Regions from separate parts of the Mesorhizobium sp. M0991 genome, predicted to be linked through region 2. Evidence: predicted binding sites of a transcription regulator. Region 2 holds the regulator's gene; each other region holds the start of a gene.
What was found. Region 2 encodes PhoB, which activates phosphate uptake and scavenging genes when phosphate is short. Its sites were predicted from a motif close to TGTCATNNANCTGTCAT; they were not measured.
Positions count from the first base shown of each region.

Region 1 (3,810 bases), on a different contig from region 2:
CTGGAGCCGATGGCACAAGGCCCAGAATATTTGAAGCAGGCGCCTACTCCTTTTCCGACGAACTCGGCGGATTCCGGATCATTGCCGCTTCGGGAGCCGGAACAAGGGCCGATCCCGTCGTGATCACCGAGGAACTCGAGTCGGCAAGCCCGGTAACCCTCACCATACGCGCCATCCGGCCGGTTCAGCCATTCGGTGCCTCCGGCAACTATGCCACCGGGTTCATTTCCCTAAGGATCGTTGCCCTCAACAACAGCGGTCACGCCTGGGTCGAATTCGAGTTCGAGTTGCAGGAGATTCTCAACCAGCCAAGCGATTCCAGCGACGGGCTTTCGTTCGACCAGGCGCGCCGCGAAACGGATGCAATTCGGTCCGATAGTTTCGCCGAATTCAGTCGTGAATTCGAACCTTATGACCATCTTCTGTTCCGGAAAGGCGAGGTCGATCCGCTGAGCACGGTTTCGTTCTCATTCCTGGTGACTGATTTCACGCCGACTGCGCGGTTCTATCTCGTTCAGGACCCGCGCATTCCCTCAACCTGAACGTGTCGCGCATCATCGCGGCCGTTGGTTCGAACAACGCTGCTCGTCATGCATGCCGGCAGTTTGGCAGGTGTCGTTGGGCGCGGCATGCCGATGGATTTGCTGGTCATTTTGGTCGCTTGGCCGTGCCTTTGATTCGGGCCACAAAATACGGACAACAGGGCAAAAACCGACGCGAACGACGATTGAGGATCGTGAGCGCCCGCGGTACGAGTTCTCCGCCGAGTTACTTGTGAAGCGTTCACACTAGCGACAGTTCCGGATCGTGCTATGATCTTGCGCATGAGGACGATCACGGCCTCTTACATTCTGGTTTTCGCGGCGCTCGCTGCAACGCCCGCGCGGGCCGAATGCCAGTGCCTCGCCAACGGCCACATTTTCCATCACGGCGAAATCGCTTGTCTGCAATTGCCGTCAGGTCCTGAACTCGCGCAGTGCGACATGGTTCTCAACATTTCGTCATGGAAAAAAATTCAGGATGGATGCCCCGAGGCGACGGCGCCGTTTGGCTTGCCTGTCAAAGGGGACGAGCAGAAACCAGGCGAAGGCGGAGATAAAGCCAACGATTTGGCTTTATCAACAGCAAACGCCCGGAGCTAAAGCGAAGCGCAGTTCGCGCGCATCCAACAGTGCGACGCGAGCCCAACGCATACCCTAGCGGTGTTCCAACACCGCTAGGAACCAGCCCTATGGATGAGCTTCCTGTTGAGATTCTGCTTTCCTGTCAGTCCTTCTTGTTCCGGTAGCTTTCAATGGCTTTGCCAACCATGTCGATGGCGACGTTGGCGCCACCAAAGCCGTTCAGCTCAACGGCCTTGCGGCCTTCAGGTAGCTGCTTGTAAACTCGAAAGAATGCCTCGATGCGCTGTCGTTCGATGGCCGGAAGATCATCGATGGTCTTGACCCCGTCATATTGCGGATCGATATCCGTAGCCGGCACAGCGATGATCTTGTCATCCGCTTCGCCGCCGTCGACCATGTTGAGCACGCCGATGGCGCGGACTTTGATCAGAGCACCGGGCACAACGGGTTCCCGGGTGAAGACAAGCGCATCCAACGGGTCGCCGTCGCCGCCCAACGAACTGGTAACGGAACCATAGTTGGCCGGATAGACGACCGGCATGGACTGATATCGATCGACGACGACATGGCCTGTCTCGGCATCGATCTCATATTTGGTGAAGCTTCCCGCCGGAATCTCGATAACCGTGTAAAATTCGCTGGTGTCTTTCGGCTGCGGAAAATCGAAAGCTGTGACGAATTCGGCGAAAGCGGGCTGCGTGCCCAGCAGGGCCGCAAGCGCCATGACAGTCGGCAAAGCGCGCATGGTTGTCTCCAGAGGTTGGACGGGCAGGGCGCCCTGCATCCGCCTAGCCACGTATGTGATGGCAGCATTACAGGGTTCCGTTATTGAAATTGGACGACCGTATTTGCACCGATCCTGCGGCGAGCAGAAATGGGCCGAGATAGAGCGCTGACGAGTGATGAGCGTCTATGGGCGTTTGCGTTTATGGGCGTTTAAGAGACGGTGGCCGCTTCAAATGTGCTATTTCAGGCGAGCCCATTTCCGGCAAGGGGATAGCTTGCGTCGTAACTCCTGCCAATCGGGCACGCTACACCCACAACACGCCGTTCGGCGAGAGCTGCCACGTAGACGCCTCGCGGCTCAGTGCGACGTTGTGTGGCAATCATCAAAAAGCAAGTGAAACTCCAACTTCAGTTGAAGTCCTTCGGAGACTACGCCACCTTGACCTTGAATCATTGCCAGGGTTCGAAATTCGTGAACGAAGAGACAACAACACCACGTCCGCTATACTCCACTGAAAGGGCTGCTTCATGTCGGGAATGTCGCGCAGGGGATTCTTGCTGGGCGGCACGGCAGCAGTAGCTGTCGGCGCTGCAGGCGGGCTGATTGCCGGCAGGGCCGTAGCAGCCGATCTGACCTTGCCGGTTTCAGCGATCAGTCGGTCGATTTTGCCCGGCACCGTCACCAAAGGGATGATGAGTTTCGGTGCGGGCGGGCCGCCGCCCACTCTGCGTTTATTGCGAGGTAGGCCGTTTTCCATAGACGTGGTCAATGATCTCGACGAAGCGACGAGTGTGCACTGGCATGGATTGCGCATCGCCAATGCCATGGACGGCGTGCCTTATCTCACCCAGCGTCCCATCGCGGCGGGCGAAAGCTTCCGTTACACTCTGATACCGCCGGATGCCGGCACCTATTGGTATCATCCGCATTGCAACACGCTCGATCAGATGGCCCGCGGTCTGACAGGCATGCTTGTTGTCGAAGATGACGAAGATGCCGGTTTCGACCAGGATTTGCCGCTCAATATACGCGACTTCCGTCTCGGCGAAGACGGCCAGTTCATCGAATTGGTCAAGGCACGCAACGCTGCGCGCGGCGGCACGCTGGGTACGGTCTCGACGGTAAATTGGGAAGTCACCCCGATTTACGATCTGCCGGCGGGCAGCCTTGTGCGCCTGCGTTTGGCAGTCACGGATGTCACCCGTATCGGCACTTATGACCTCGATGGCGGAACGGCCAAAGTGATCGCTCTTGATGCCAACCCGCTGCCGCAGCCTGTTGCGCCTCGGGGCATTGTCATCGCGCCCGGCCAGCGCGCCGATGTCGCCCTCCGCGTGCCTGATGGCGAAGACGAGATCGTCAGCCTGAATCTCAGAACAGCCAAGGGACCTCGCGTTCTCGTCCGATTCCGGCCTATCGGCGCCAGCGCGGGGCGGACGCTTGGCGAACTCAAGCCGCTGCGGCCGAATCGCGTACCGGAGCCGGATCTTGCCGATCCCGAGACAATGGACTTCGTCTTTGGCTGGTCGCCCAATGGTGATGCGCCGGCGCCGGGTGTTTGCGGCACGCTCGGCTACACCTTCTGGTCGATCAACCGCGTCGCCTGGCGAGGGGACGCGCCGGGGCCAGTTGATCCGCTCGCGGCTCTAAAACGAGGCAAAAGCTATGTTCTGCGCCTTCGCAACGAAACGCCGAACGATCATCCGATCCATTTGCACGGCATGTCTTTCCGTCTGCTACGCTCCGACAAGCGCAAAATTGCGTCGCTTGTAACAGATACGGCCCTTCTTAAATCGCAAGAAGTGATGGAAGTGGCGTTGGTCGCTGACAATCCGGGTAATTGGGCATTCCATTGCCACGTCATTGAACATCAGAAGAGCGGCCTGACCGGTTATTTGCGTGTGGAATGACGCGGTCCTCATCCAGGGTTGCGTTGCCGAGGCCGTGAGAGGGTCGAAA
Region 1 covers NZ_JAMYNE010000036.1:26,101-29,910, reverse strand. Annotated here, with positions in the region: gene NKH70_RS30800 (hypothetical protein) at 1-542, shown strand, start outside; gene NKH70_RS30795 (hypothetical protein) at 813-1,142, shown strand; gene NKH70_RS30790 (inorganic diphosphatase) at 1,267-1,908, opposite strand; gene NKH70_RS30785 (multicopper oxidase family protein) at 2,379-3,761, shown strand.
Region 1: a site for PhoB is predicted at 1,925-1,941, ahead of NKH70_RS30790 (inorganic diphosphatase). Genes of this name have one in related genera too.

Region 2 (3,810 bases):
CCAAGATCGAGGAACTGATCGACGAATTGCAAGCCGACTACACGATCGTCATCGTCACTCACAACATGCAGCAGGCGGCGCGCGTGTCGCGCCAGACCGCCTTCATGTATCTGGGTGAGCTGGTCGAGTTCGACCGGACCGAGAAGATCTTCACGTCGCCCCGCGAGAAGCGCACGCAGGACTACATCACCGGCCGCTTCGGCTGAGCCGTTCCGATCATGCATATGAGGACAGGACCATGGGCGAACACACAGTCGCTTCTTTCGACGAGGATCTCGAGCAGATCAGCAAGCTGATCCGCGACATGGCCGACCTCGCCGGTTCGATGGTCGGCGGGGCGACCAAGGCCCTGTTGAATTCCGACAACGTGCTGGCGCAACGCGTCGTTTCCGACGACGCCATCATGGATGCGCGTCAACGCGAACTGGACGATCGCGCCATCACCCTGATCGCCAAACGCCAGCCGATGGCCCACGATCTTCGCCATGTCGTCGGAGCGATCCGTATGGCCGGCGACCTCGAACGCATCGGCGACCTTGCCAAGAACATCGCCAAGCGTGTGAGTGCGGTCGGCCTCAGCGTCACGCCGCGCGACCTGTCGCATTCCATCGACGCGATGGCGCAGCTGGTGCTCATCCAGGTGCAGGGCGTCATTGAGGAATATGCCGCAGGCGATGCGGCCGCGTTGGCCAAGCTGCGTGCCGCAGACGAGCGCATCGACGTCAAATACACGTCCGTGTTCCGCGAGCTGTTGACCTACATGATGGAAGATCCGCGCAACATCACCGCTTGCACGCATCTGCTGTTCTGCGCCAAGAATCTGGAGCGGATCGGCGACCATGTCACCAACATCGCCGAAAATGCGTATTATGTGCTGACCGGCGAGCAATTGCCGGTCAATCGTCCGAAGCAGGACGAAACGACAATGTCCGCGCCGGTGACATAATGGGGGTGCCCAGCCGATGATCGCACCACGCATAATGGTGGTGGAGGACGAGGAGCCGTTGGGTGTGCTGCTCCGCTACAATCTCGAATCCGAAGGCTACCAGGTCGAGGTGGTGACACGCGGCGACGAAGCCGAGATCCGTTTGCAGGAGAATGTGCCCGATCTTCTGGTGCTCGACTGGATGATACCAGCGGTTTCCGGCATCGAGCTCTGCCGCCGGTTGCGGGTGCGCCCCGAAACCGAGCGGCTGCCGATCATCATGCTGACCGCGCGCGGCGAGGAGAGCGACCGGGTGCGCGGTCTTTCGACCGGCGCCGACGACTATCTGGTCAAACCATTTTCGACACCGGAATTCATGGCCAGGGTCAAGGCGCTGCTGCGGCGCGCCAAGCCGGAAGTGTTGTCAAGCGTGCTGAAGGTCGGCGACATCGTGCTCGATCGCGAATCGCACAGGGTCTATCGCAAGAAGAGCGAAATCAGGCTCGGGCCGACCGAATTCCGGTTGCTCGAGTTCATGATGCGGCATCCGGGCCGCGTCTTCTCGCGCAGCCAGTTGCTCGATAATGTCTGGGGCGAGACGATCTATATCGACGAACGCACCGTCGACGTGCATGTCGGCCGGCTGCGCAAAGCCGTCAACAACGGCCGCATGCCTGATGTCATCCGCACCATCCGCGGTGCCGGCTACGCGATCAGGGAAGATTGATCCGCCGGGTCAGGCCACGTTCTTTCTGACGCGGGGCCTCATTTGCGCGCCCGGCGCGAAAATCTCCTGGTCGACGAAGCTTAACGCCCGCATCGCACAGCCTTCGCGGATCAGCGGCAATTCGTTCGGCTCGGTATCGAAGGAGATCGAACCCGAATGCTGGCCGCCGGCGGTCTGGGCGATGGCCTGGCGCAAGGCCGGCTCGATCAGATCGAAGGCGGCGGCACTGGCGCCGACCATCGCGACCGGTGCCGGATCGATCAGCGCGAACAGCGAGCCGAGACCGAAACCCAGCGCCTCGCCGGCCTTGCGGTAGGCCTCGCGTTCCGGCCCATCCTTCTCGCGCGCCCGGGCCGCCAGCGCGCGCATGTCGGCGTCGCTGACGTCGGCGATGGGTTCGCTGTCTTCGCTCATCTGCCTGGCGTTGCGCCAGATGGCGTAGTTGCCGGCATAGGCCTCGATGCAGCCGCGCCGCCCGCATCGGCAGAGCGCGCCGCCCGGACGATGGATCATGTGGCCAAACTCGCCGCCGGAGGAATGCGTGCCGGTGAACAGCTCGCCCTTCAACACCAGCCCCATGCCGATGCCGTGCGAAAGCAGGATGGCGATGAAGTCGTCGCGATAGCGATCCGGATCGCGCCAGCGCAAAGCCACCGCCATCATATTGCAGTCGTTCTCCACCGTGGCCGGGATGCCGAATTGATCTTCCAGCATATCGGCAAAGGCGATGTCCGTCTGCGGCGTGATCGGCGACCACAGCATGGCGCGTGCAGGGGAGTCGGTAATGCCCTGAATCGCCAGGGCGATGCGGGCGACACTGCGGACGTCAAGGTCTGGATCCTCCAGCCGGCGCCGGACGACGGCCATGCATTCGCGGATCAGCTCGTCGCGCGGCATGGTCAGCGTGTCCAGCCGGCGCTGTTCCTCGGCTACGACGTGTCCCGCATAGTCGATGATGGCGGCCGACAGGAAATTGAGCGACAACACCACGGTCAGCACCGCCGCCGCTTCCGGGTTGAGGGCGAGGCCGACCTGCGGACGACCGCGTTTCAACGAAACGGGCTCGCTTGCCTTGCTCTCGGCGAGGATGCCTTCCCGTATCAGGTCGGAGGAGATCGCCGATATGGTCGAATGGCTGAGGCCGGTGGCTGCGGCGATCTCCGTACGCGATGGCTGGCCAACCCGGCGGACTGCCGAGATCACCATCGCCCGGTTGCGCCGGCGCAAATCGTCATGGCGGATTCCGACCGACATCGTTTTGCTTTCCTCCCGGTTGCCGCGGCCGCTCATGAACCGGAAGCCGTCGGTAATGTCCGACAAATAGTGTCGGATGCAGGCAAATAGTGTCAGATGCAGGTGGCGCTGTCATCGTTTATTCCGACGCTCGAAAAAACTCTCAGACTCATCAAAATCCATCAGAATCGATGTTGACAGCAGCCGGAGATCGGGCCAGTATTTTTTCGAGGCTCGAAAAAATTAGGGGCCTCTAAGCTGGTCTTTGGGCCAATGGTCACGCCGTACGCGGCGCAGGGAGGATATGATGAAGAAATTCACGACCGCCATTCTGGCGGGTGTCGCCATGACGCTGGCGCTGGCGTCGGTGGCGCAGGCTAAAGACAAGGTCATCGGCGTTTCCTGGTCGAACTTCCAGGAAGAGCGCTGGAAGACCGACGAGGCCGCAATGAAGGCGGCCATCGAGGCCGCCGGCGACAAGTATATTTCCGCCGACGCACAGTCCAACCCCGGCAAGCAGCTCACCGACGTCGAGAGCCTGATCTCGCAGGGCGCCAACGCACTGATCATCCTGGCGCAGGACGCCTCGGCCATCGGGCCGGCCGTGCAAAAGGCGCTGGACGAAGGTATTCCGGTTGTCGGCTACGACCGGCTGATCGAGAACAAGGACGTCTTCTACCTGACCTTCGACAACAAGGAAGTCGGCCGCATGCAGGCCCGCGAAGTGTTCAAGGTGAAACCGGAAGGCAACTACGTCTTCATCAAGGGCTCGGGCGCCGATCCGAATGCCGATTTCCTGTTTGCCGGTTCGATGGAAGTACTGAAGGACGCAATAGACAGCGGCAAGATCAAGAATGTCGGCGAGGCCTATACCGACGGCTGGCTGCCGGCCAACGCCCAGAAGAACATGGAACAGTTCCTGACC
Region 2 covers NZ_JAMYNE010000006.1:225,662-229,471, reverse strand. Annotated here, with positions in the region: gene pstB (phosphate ABC transporter ATP-binding protein PstB) at 1-206, shown strand, start outside; gene phoU (phosphate signaling complex protein PhoU) at 239-946, shown strand; gene phoB (phosphate regulon transcriptional regulator PhoB) at 963-1,652, shown strand; gene NKH70_RS12170 (ROK family protein) at 1,662-2,906, opposite strand; gene xylF (D-xylose ABC transporter substrate-binding protein) at 3,193-3,810, shown strand, end outside.

Region 3 (3,810 bases), on a different contig from region 2:
TACAATTAGCTATTTAGGCTCATCAATCGGTTCTGCGGTCCGGCCGATCCGCTTGAAATATGGATTTCGGACAGCGCTCTGCCAGAATTCTTCGGTCAATTCAGGGATGTCGTTCGTATCGACATCATCCGTCGAACGTGCTTTCAGCGCTGCGATTTCCGCTTTCTGGACATCTGTCAGCGGAGGCGAATTTGTTGGGTCAAATGCGTATCGGATGACCTTGGCCATAGCTCGTTCTTACTAGGCGGGGGTATTGCTGTCGAATGCTAACCTCTCATTCCTTCGCGCCCCCTCTGTCCTGCCGGACATCTCCCCCACGAGGGGGGAGATTAGCGGCTTCGGTGCCTTGCTAGGTCATGCAACCTTGAAGATTGGCGAAAGGCAATATGTGGTGGCCAATCTCCCCCCAAGTGGGGGAGATGTCCGGCAGGACAGAGAGGGGCGCTGTCCCGCCAGCCTGTCGTGCGTATCATCGCGCGCCATCGTCCAACGCCCGCCAGCCATAGAGCCAGTCGAGATCGGCGGCGAGTTTTTCGGGTGAGCGCATCGCCAGGAACAGGTTGCGGGCCATCGCCACCGGCCCGGCCGCGTGCCAGGCGAGGCGGTTGACGGCGCCGCGGCGGGCGACCTGGGCGACGCGCGGCCGCCGCGCCTGTTCCCAGGCGGCAAGCGCCCCCTCAAGATCGGCTGGCGAAGCGGCAACGAAGCCGGCAAGCGTCGCCGCGTCCTCGATCGCCATCGCCGCGCCCTGTGCGGCAAAGGGCGTCATCGCATGCGCCGCATCGCCGATCAGCGCGATGCCTTCCGGCGTCGTCCACCGCCGCTGCTCGACGGTGTGGATCGGCCATGCCGTCCACGGCGCGGCCTCGCTCACCAGACGGACCAGCGCCGGCGCGGTATCGCGCATGGCGCTTGAGAGGCTGGCGGGGTCGGCATGCCCCGACCAGCCCTCGGCGATGCGCTCGCCCCTGGTGAAGGCCGCGAGGTTGAAGACAGTGCCACGGCTCACCGGATAGGCGACCATATGGAAGCCGGGATAGAGGAATGCAGTAACGCAATCGGGCGCACCGATCGCTGCAAAGGTTTGTCCGGCAGGGCTGTCGGCACCGACGGTGGCGCGCCACGCCAGCTCACCTGAAAACCGGCTACTACCGAATTCGGCCGCGTTGCGGGCAAGCGTTTCTCGCACCGACGACCAGACGCCATCCGCGCCGATCAGCAACGATGCTTCCGTTTCGATGGCCGTGCCGGCAACCTCTATCGTTGCGGCGATGCCATTGGGTTTGACGGCGGCACTGACGACGAGAACGCCGGTGACAAGTTCGATGCCGGGCCGCTCGGCTATCCGCTCCATCAGCGCTGACTGCAGATCCGCGCGGTGGGCGACGAGATAGGGCGCTCCCCAGCGCGTTTCGGCTGCCTGGCCAAGCGGTACGCGCGCCAGCTCGCGCAGCGTGGGGGCATCCTTGAGTACGACCGCCTCCGGCCGCACCGCCGTCGGCAACAGCCGATCGAGTACGCCTAATTGTCGAAGAATGCGTGTCGCATTGGGCGAAAGCTGGATGCCGGCGCCGGCAGCCTCGAGGTGCTGCGCCTGTTCGAACAGTTTTATCCGATAGCCGCGGTCGGCGAAGGCCAGTGCCGCGGTCAGCCCGGCGACGCCCGCCCCGGCGATGACGACCTGCCGGGACTGCGTTTCCTGCATCAGGCTTGTCGCGGAAGAATCAGGCGGCCTGGTCGATATAGAGGCAGCCCGGCGGCTGCGTTTCCAATGCCTTCAGCTTCGGCGAATAGCGATAGAGCGTCGAGCAATAGGGGCAGACTTTTTCATTGTCGTCGCCCATGTCGAGAAATACATGCGGGTGATCGAAAGGCGGATTGGCGCCGGTGCACATGAATTCCATGACGCCGATGTCGATTGCCGGATAGCCCGCATCGTTCTGGAAATGGGGAATGGAACCGCCTGCCATCGTCGTCTCCTGATCTTGTCGGTTGCATCTGGATCATAACCCGTCTCTTTGCAAGATCGATGAAATGAAACTGTCGCAAAAGCCTGTCAGAGGATAAGTTAAGCCGGTAACACCGTAATCCGCGGACAGGTGTGAGAAGAGCAGGAACTATGAACGAACTGAAGCCGGTCCAGAACGAATTCATCACCATCGAGGCGGCGAGCCGCGAAGGCGGCAATCCTGACCGCTTCGTCAACCGCGAGTTTTCCTGGCTGCAATTCAACCGGCGCGTGCTCGAGGAATCGCTGAACGCCAATCATCCGCTGCTCGAGCGGGTTCGCTTCCTGTCGATATCGGCCGCCAATCTCGACGAGTTCTTCATGGTCCGCGTCGCCGGTCTTGCCGGCCAGGTGCGCGAGGGCATCGTGCTGAAGAGCCCGGACGGCCGCACACCCGAGCAGCAACTCGAACAATTGCTGCGCGAGGTCGAGCGCCTGCAGGAGGACCAGCAGAACAGCCTTTCGGCGCTGATGCTGCAGCTCAACAAGGAAGGCATCGAGAGCATCACCCGCGATGCCCTGACCAAGGACGAGAAGACCTGGCTCGAGGACCATTTCCAGGAGCAGGTGTTTCCGGTCCTGACGCCGCTGTCGATCGACCCGGCGCATCCGTTTCCGTTCATTCCCAATCTCGGTTTCTCGATGGCGCTGCAATTGCGCCACCGCAAGAACGGCGAGGAAATGAGCGCGCTTTTGCGCCTGCCGGTGGCGCTGAGGCGCTTCATCCGCTTGCCGGATCGCAAGCATCACGTCCGCTTCGTTCCGCTCGAAGAGGCGGTCAGCCTCTACATCGGCAAGCTGTTCCCCGGTTATGAGGTCAAGGGCTCCGGCACGTTCCGCATTATCCGCGACAGCGATATCGAGGTCGAGGAAGAATCCGAGGATCTGGTGCGGCTGTTCGAGACGGCGCTGAAGCGGCGACGCCGCGGCTCGGTCATCCGCATCGAGTTCGACAGGCTGATGCCGGCCGAATTGCGCGATTTCGTCGCCGGCGAGCTCGGCGTCTCGGCCAGCCGCATCAGCGTGCTTACCGGCCCGCTGGCGCTTAGCCAGATCTCGGAGATCGTCGCCGTCGCCCGCGACGATCTGAAGTTCACGCCCTACAATCCGCGCTTCCCCGAGCGCATCCGTGAGCACGGCGGCGATTGCTTTGCCGCCATCCGCGAGAAGGACATCATCGTCCACCACCCTTACGAATCCTTCGACGTGGTGGTGCAGTTCCTGCGCCAGGCGATGGCCGATCCGGAAGTGGTGGCGATCAAGCAGACGCTCTATCGCACCTCCAACGACAGCCCGATCGTGCGGGCTTTGGTCGATGCGGCGGAAGCCGGCAAGTCGGTGACGGCGCTGGTCGAGCTCAAGGCGCGTTTCGACGAGGAGGCCAACATCCGCTGGGCCCGCGACCTCGAGCGCGCCGGCGTCCAGGTTGTCTTCGGCTTCCTCGAGCTGAAGACCCACGCAAAGATGTCGCTGGTCGTGCGGCGCGAGGACGGCAGGCTACGCAATTACGTGCATCTCGGCACCGGCAACTACCACCCGGTCACCGCCCGCATCTACACCGACCTGTCCTTCTTCACCACCGACCCGACGATCGCGCGCGATGTTGCGCAATTGTTCAACTTCATCACCGGCTATGCCGAACCGGCCGAGCAGATGCGGCTGGCCATATCGCCGTTCACGCTGCGCAACCGCATTCTCAAGCACATTTCGGACGAGATCGGCCACGCGCTGGACGGCAGGCCGGCTCGCATCTGGATGAAGATGAATGCGCTGGTCGATCCGATCATCATCGATGCGCTTTA
Region 3 covers NZ_JAMYNE010000003.1:139,341-143,150, forward strand. Annotated here, with positions in the region: gene NKH70_RS06430 (TIGR02117 family protein) at 1-9, shown strand, start outside; gene NKH70_RS06435 (hypothetical protein) at 10-228, opposite strand; gene NKH70_RS06440 (FAD-dependent monooxygenase) at 470-1,705, opposite strand; gene NKH70_RS06445 (zinc-finger domain-containing protein) at 1,725-1,970, opposite strand; gene NKH70_RS06450 (RNA degradosome polyphosphate kinase) at 2,120-3,810, shown strand, end outside.
Region 3: a site for PhoB is predicted at 2,031-2,047, ahead of NKH70_RS06450 (RNA degradosome polyphosphate kinase). Genes of this name have one in related genera too.

Region 4 (3,810 bases), on a different contig from region 2:
CGTCGGCAAGCTCAGCCGCAAGCTCCTCCTGCAGCAGCCTTGCCCGGTCGTTGATCATGACGACCTCGCGGTCGAGCCGTTCAAGGCGCGCAGCAAGCCGGCGCAGAACTTCATGTGCGCCGGCGGAAAGGTTCCACGCGGAACGGTCTTCATCCTGGAAAAGCGCTGCCAGGGCCGAGATCGGCCGATGCAGGGATACGGCAAGGCGGCGCACATCCTTCAGCTGCCGTCTTTCGTCTGCAAGCCGCTCGGTCACGAGATGATCCTCGACTGCGTCCAGGCGCTTCGTCGCCGCGGCGAGCCGCAGGCTGGTGGTCTTGCAAAAAGCCATGACCAGCGTTTCGAACAGCTCGAATGCCGTGGCCGGCCGCAGCCCCGCGGCAAGGGCAGTGTGCACTTCCTCCACCGCCGCCAGCGGATGCCGGCGGCCGGTGACCAGCAGCCGCTCCGAGACCGCAAAATGCAATCTGCCGATGGTCGTCGACTGATGGGCGATCTCGCCATGCAGGTCGGCCGAAATGCCGTGAACGACGCCATTCTCATGCGCCAGCACCAGGCTGTCCTCATGTCCTTCGAGGATCGCATGAGCCGACGCCGGCAGCGCGCAGGCGTGGCTGACCCAGGAATGGGCGCGCCGGTCGACTAGGTCGACATGCAGCCAGACCCAGCCGTCCGCTGAGGCCAGCGCGGGTTCTATGTCTCGGGGCGCCAGCGGTTCGGGAGCTTTGCCGGGAGCGGCATGATAGGCCCAGACCAGCCCAGGAGTATGGTGCTGATCGTCCGCGGCGAGCAATGTCAGATGCGATGCGTCATTCATGGCCGGCCGAAACGATGCACGTTCAGATGATCCGGGCGGCGCCGCGACATTCTGGTCAAACCCTGCCCCCGCTCAGAATACCTGGCGGAAGATGACGAACAGCACGAAGGCAAGACAGATGGAGGCCGGAAGGGTCAGTATCCAGGCCATCAGCATGTTGCGCACCGTCGACCATTGCAGGCCCGAACCATTCGCCGCCATGGTGCCGGCAACGCCCGACGACAGCACATGGGTGGTTGAGACCGGCAGGCCGAGATAGTCGGCCGATGCGATCGTCGCCATCGCGACAAGCTCGGCGGACGCGCCCTGGCCGTAGGTCAGATGGCTTTTGCCGATCTTCTCGCCGACGGTGACGACGATGCGCTTCCAGCCGACCATGGTGCCGAGGCCGAGCGCCAGCGCGATGGCGACCTTGACCCAGAGCGGGATGAACTTCGTCGCGTTGTCGACGGCCTTATGATAGGTCGTCACCGCCTTCAGGTCGTCTGCCTGCATCGGCAGCAGCTTCCTCTTGTCGATCAGCTTCAGCGCTTCACCGGTAAGATAGATGTTGTTGCGGGCGTTGCTGACCAGCGTTGTCGGCAGCTTTTCCACGGACGGATAGGGCGACAACATGGCGCTGGTGTCGTGGATGAAGCTCTGCAGGGCAGGCGTGGTCTCGTCCTTCCAGGTCTTGGTGCGAACGGCGTCGCCGACCACGGTCGCCGCGTCGGTCACAGCGACGCCGGGCTTGACGTATTTGCCGAGTACCGTTTCGACCTGGGTCGCCGCGGATTTGTAAGCTTCGAGATAGTTCACGTCCGGTGTGCGGTTGAGCGCGAAGGCGGTCGGCACCACGCCGATCAGGATGAGCATGATGAGGCCCATGCCCTTTTGCCCGTCATTGGAGCCGTGGGCAAAGCTCACGCCGGTGCAGGTGAAGATAAGCAGCGCGCGAATCCACAGTGGCGGCGGAGCGCTCGACTTGGGCGCCTCGTAGAGCTCGCGGTTCCTGACCAGCAGCTTCATCACCAGAAGCAGCAGCGCGGCCAGGCCGAATCCGACCAGCGGCGAGATCAGAAGCGACAGGCCGACATTGGATGCCTGTGACCAGTCGACGCCGCTAGTGACGGAGCCGGCCGGGGCCATGAACTGGTTGGCGAGACCGACGCCGATGATCGAACCGATCAGCGTGTGCGAGCTCGAGGCAGGCAGGCCGAGATACCAGGTTCCGAGGTTCCACATGATCGCTGCGACCAGCAGCGCGAAAACCATGGCTAGCCCCGCGCTCGAGCCGACCTGAAGGATCAGCTCGACCGGCAGCAGCGATATGATGCCGAAGGCGACCGCTCCGCTGGCGGTAAGCACGCCGAGGAAGTTGAAGAAGCCGGACCACATCACCGCAAGCTCGGCCGGCATGGAATGCGTGTAGATCACGGTTGCCACCGCATTGGCGGTGTCGTGAAAACCGTTGACGAATTCGAAGCCGAGCGCGATCAGCAGCGCCAGGCCAAGCAGGATCCACGGCACCGCGACGGTGCTGGTCAGGTCCTGGCTGAGCGCGTAGCCGACATAGGCAAGGCCGCCCAGAACAATGACGGCAAAGGCCGGCAGAAACCATTTGCCGGTGCCGCTTGGCCGGTCGAGCGGATGCTCCGGCCTTGGAATTCCTGCCTCGCTTGAAACAATATCGACCATACCCACTCCTCCTGCGTTGCAGCAAAGAATGGGAGGACGCTATGTCGGCACAATGAAGCCTGTGTGACGGCAGGCACTTTGGGTCGACGCAAACGGGCGATCGAAGCGACCGAGGCAACTGAACCCGGCCGGCGCATTCCTGGACTATTCCGCGATCTCCAGCAGCGTCGATATCAGCAGCCGGCGCTCTTCGGCGGAGAGAATGTCCGAACCGAACAGGTTCATGCTGCGAAGCCCTTCGATGGCGAGATAGCAGACCAGCAGCGCCCTGAGGTTAGGAGTCTCCCCCTTCAGCCGCTGGAACAGCTGCCGCCTGAACGATTTTATCGGCGTCAGGAAATCGGGATCCTCGGCAATCGCCGAAAATATCCAGGACGCAGACGGTTTCGACTCCTCCGCATGCTCGGCCGAAAGCCTGATATAGGCCGCAAGCGGGCTCTCACCGCTGACACCGTTGGTGCGGGCGGCCTCAAGCGCCTGTTGGAACGCACTGAGGTAATCCTCCACCAGCGCCTGCATCAATTTCGCCTTGGTCGGGAAATTGTAGAGAAGACCACCTTTCGACACGCCGGCACGGCTGGCGACCGCATCCAGCGAAAGGCTGCCAGGACCCGTCTCGCGCGCCACGTCGGCGGCGGCGGCGAGAATCTTCTCGCGCGAATTTGCTCTGCGGGCCTTCATCAAGCGTTCCCCATTCATTAGCTTAGGCGGAATTGACAAGACCGTCCAGACGGTACAGTAAGATCGCCGTCATTTGAAATTGGGACCAGTCACAGGTATGTGTTCCGGTCGTCCGACCGTTATGCTGGGCCATGGCCGAGGGGACTGTTCGTGATCAAGCGCTTCATCATCGCCTTCATTCTGCTCGTGCTGGTGTGCGGCGGCATCGTCGGCTTCAACCTGTTCCGCGACAATGCAATCAAACAGTTCTTCGCCACCATGAAGCCGCCAGCCGCGACCGTGTCGACGGTCATTGTCAAACCTATGTCCTGGACGCCCGGCATCGAGGCGATCGGCACTGTCAGTGCCGTACGCGGTGTCGACCTCACGGTCGAAACTGCCGGCATCGTCAAGGACATCCTGTTCCATGCCAATCAGAAGGTCGCCGCCAACGCCGTGCTGCTGCAGCTCGACGATGCCGTCGAGCGAGCCGATCTCGTTGCGTCGAAGGCGCAAGCCACATCCGACCAGACGACGCTGATGCGCGCTCTTGAGTTGCAGAAGCGCGGGGTCGGCACCGACGCTACGCTCGACACGGCGCAGGCAGCAGCATCGGTCTCCGCCGCGCAGGTAAACAAGCTGCAAGCGGTGCTCGA
Region 4 covers NZ_JAMYNE010000012.1:194,832-198,641, reverse strand. Annotated here, with positions in the region: gene NKH70_RS19300 (transporter) at 1-817, opposite strand, end outside; gene NKH70_RS19295 (inorganic phosphate transporter) at 890-2,494, opposite strand; gene NKH70_RS19290 (TetR/AcrR family transcriptional regulator) at 2,639-3,175, opposite strand; gene NKH70_RS19285 (efflux RND transporter periplasmic adaptor subunit) at 3,326-3,810, shown strand, end outside.
Region 4: a site for PhoB is predicted at 2,547-2,563, ahead of NKH70_RS19295 (inorganic phosphate transporter). Genes of this name have one in related genera too.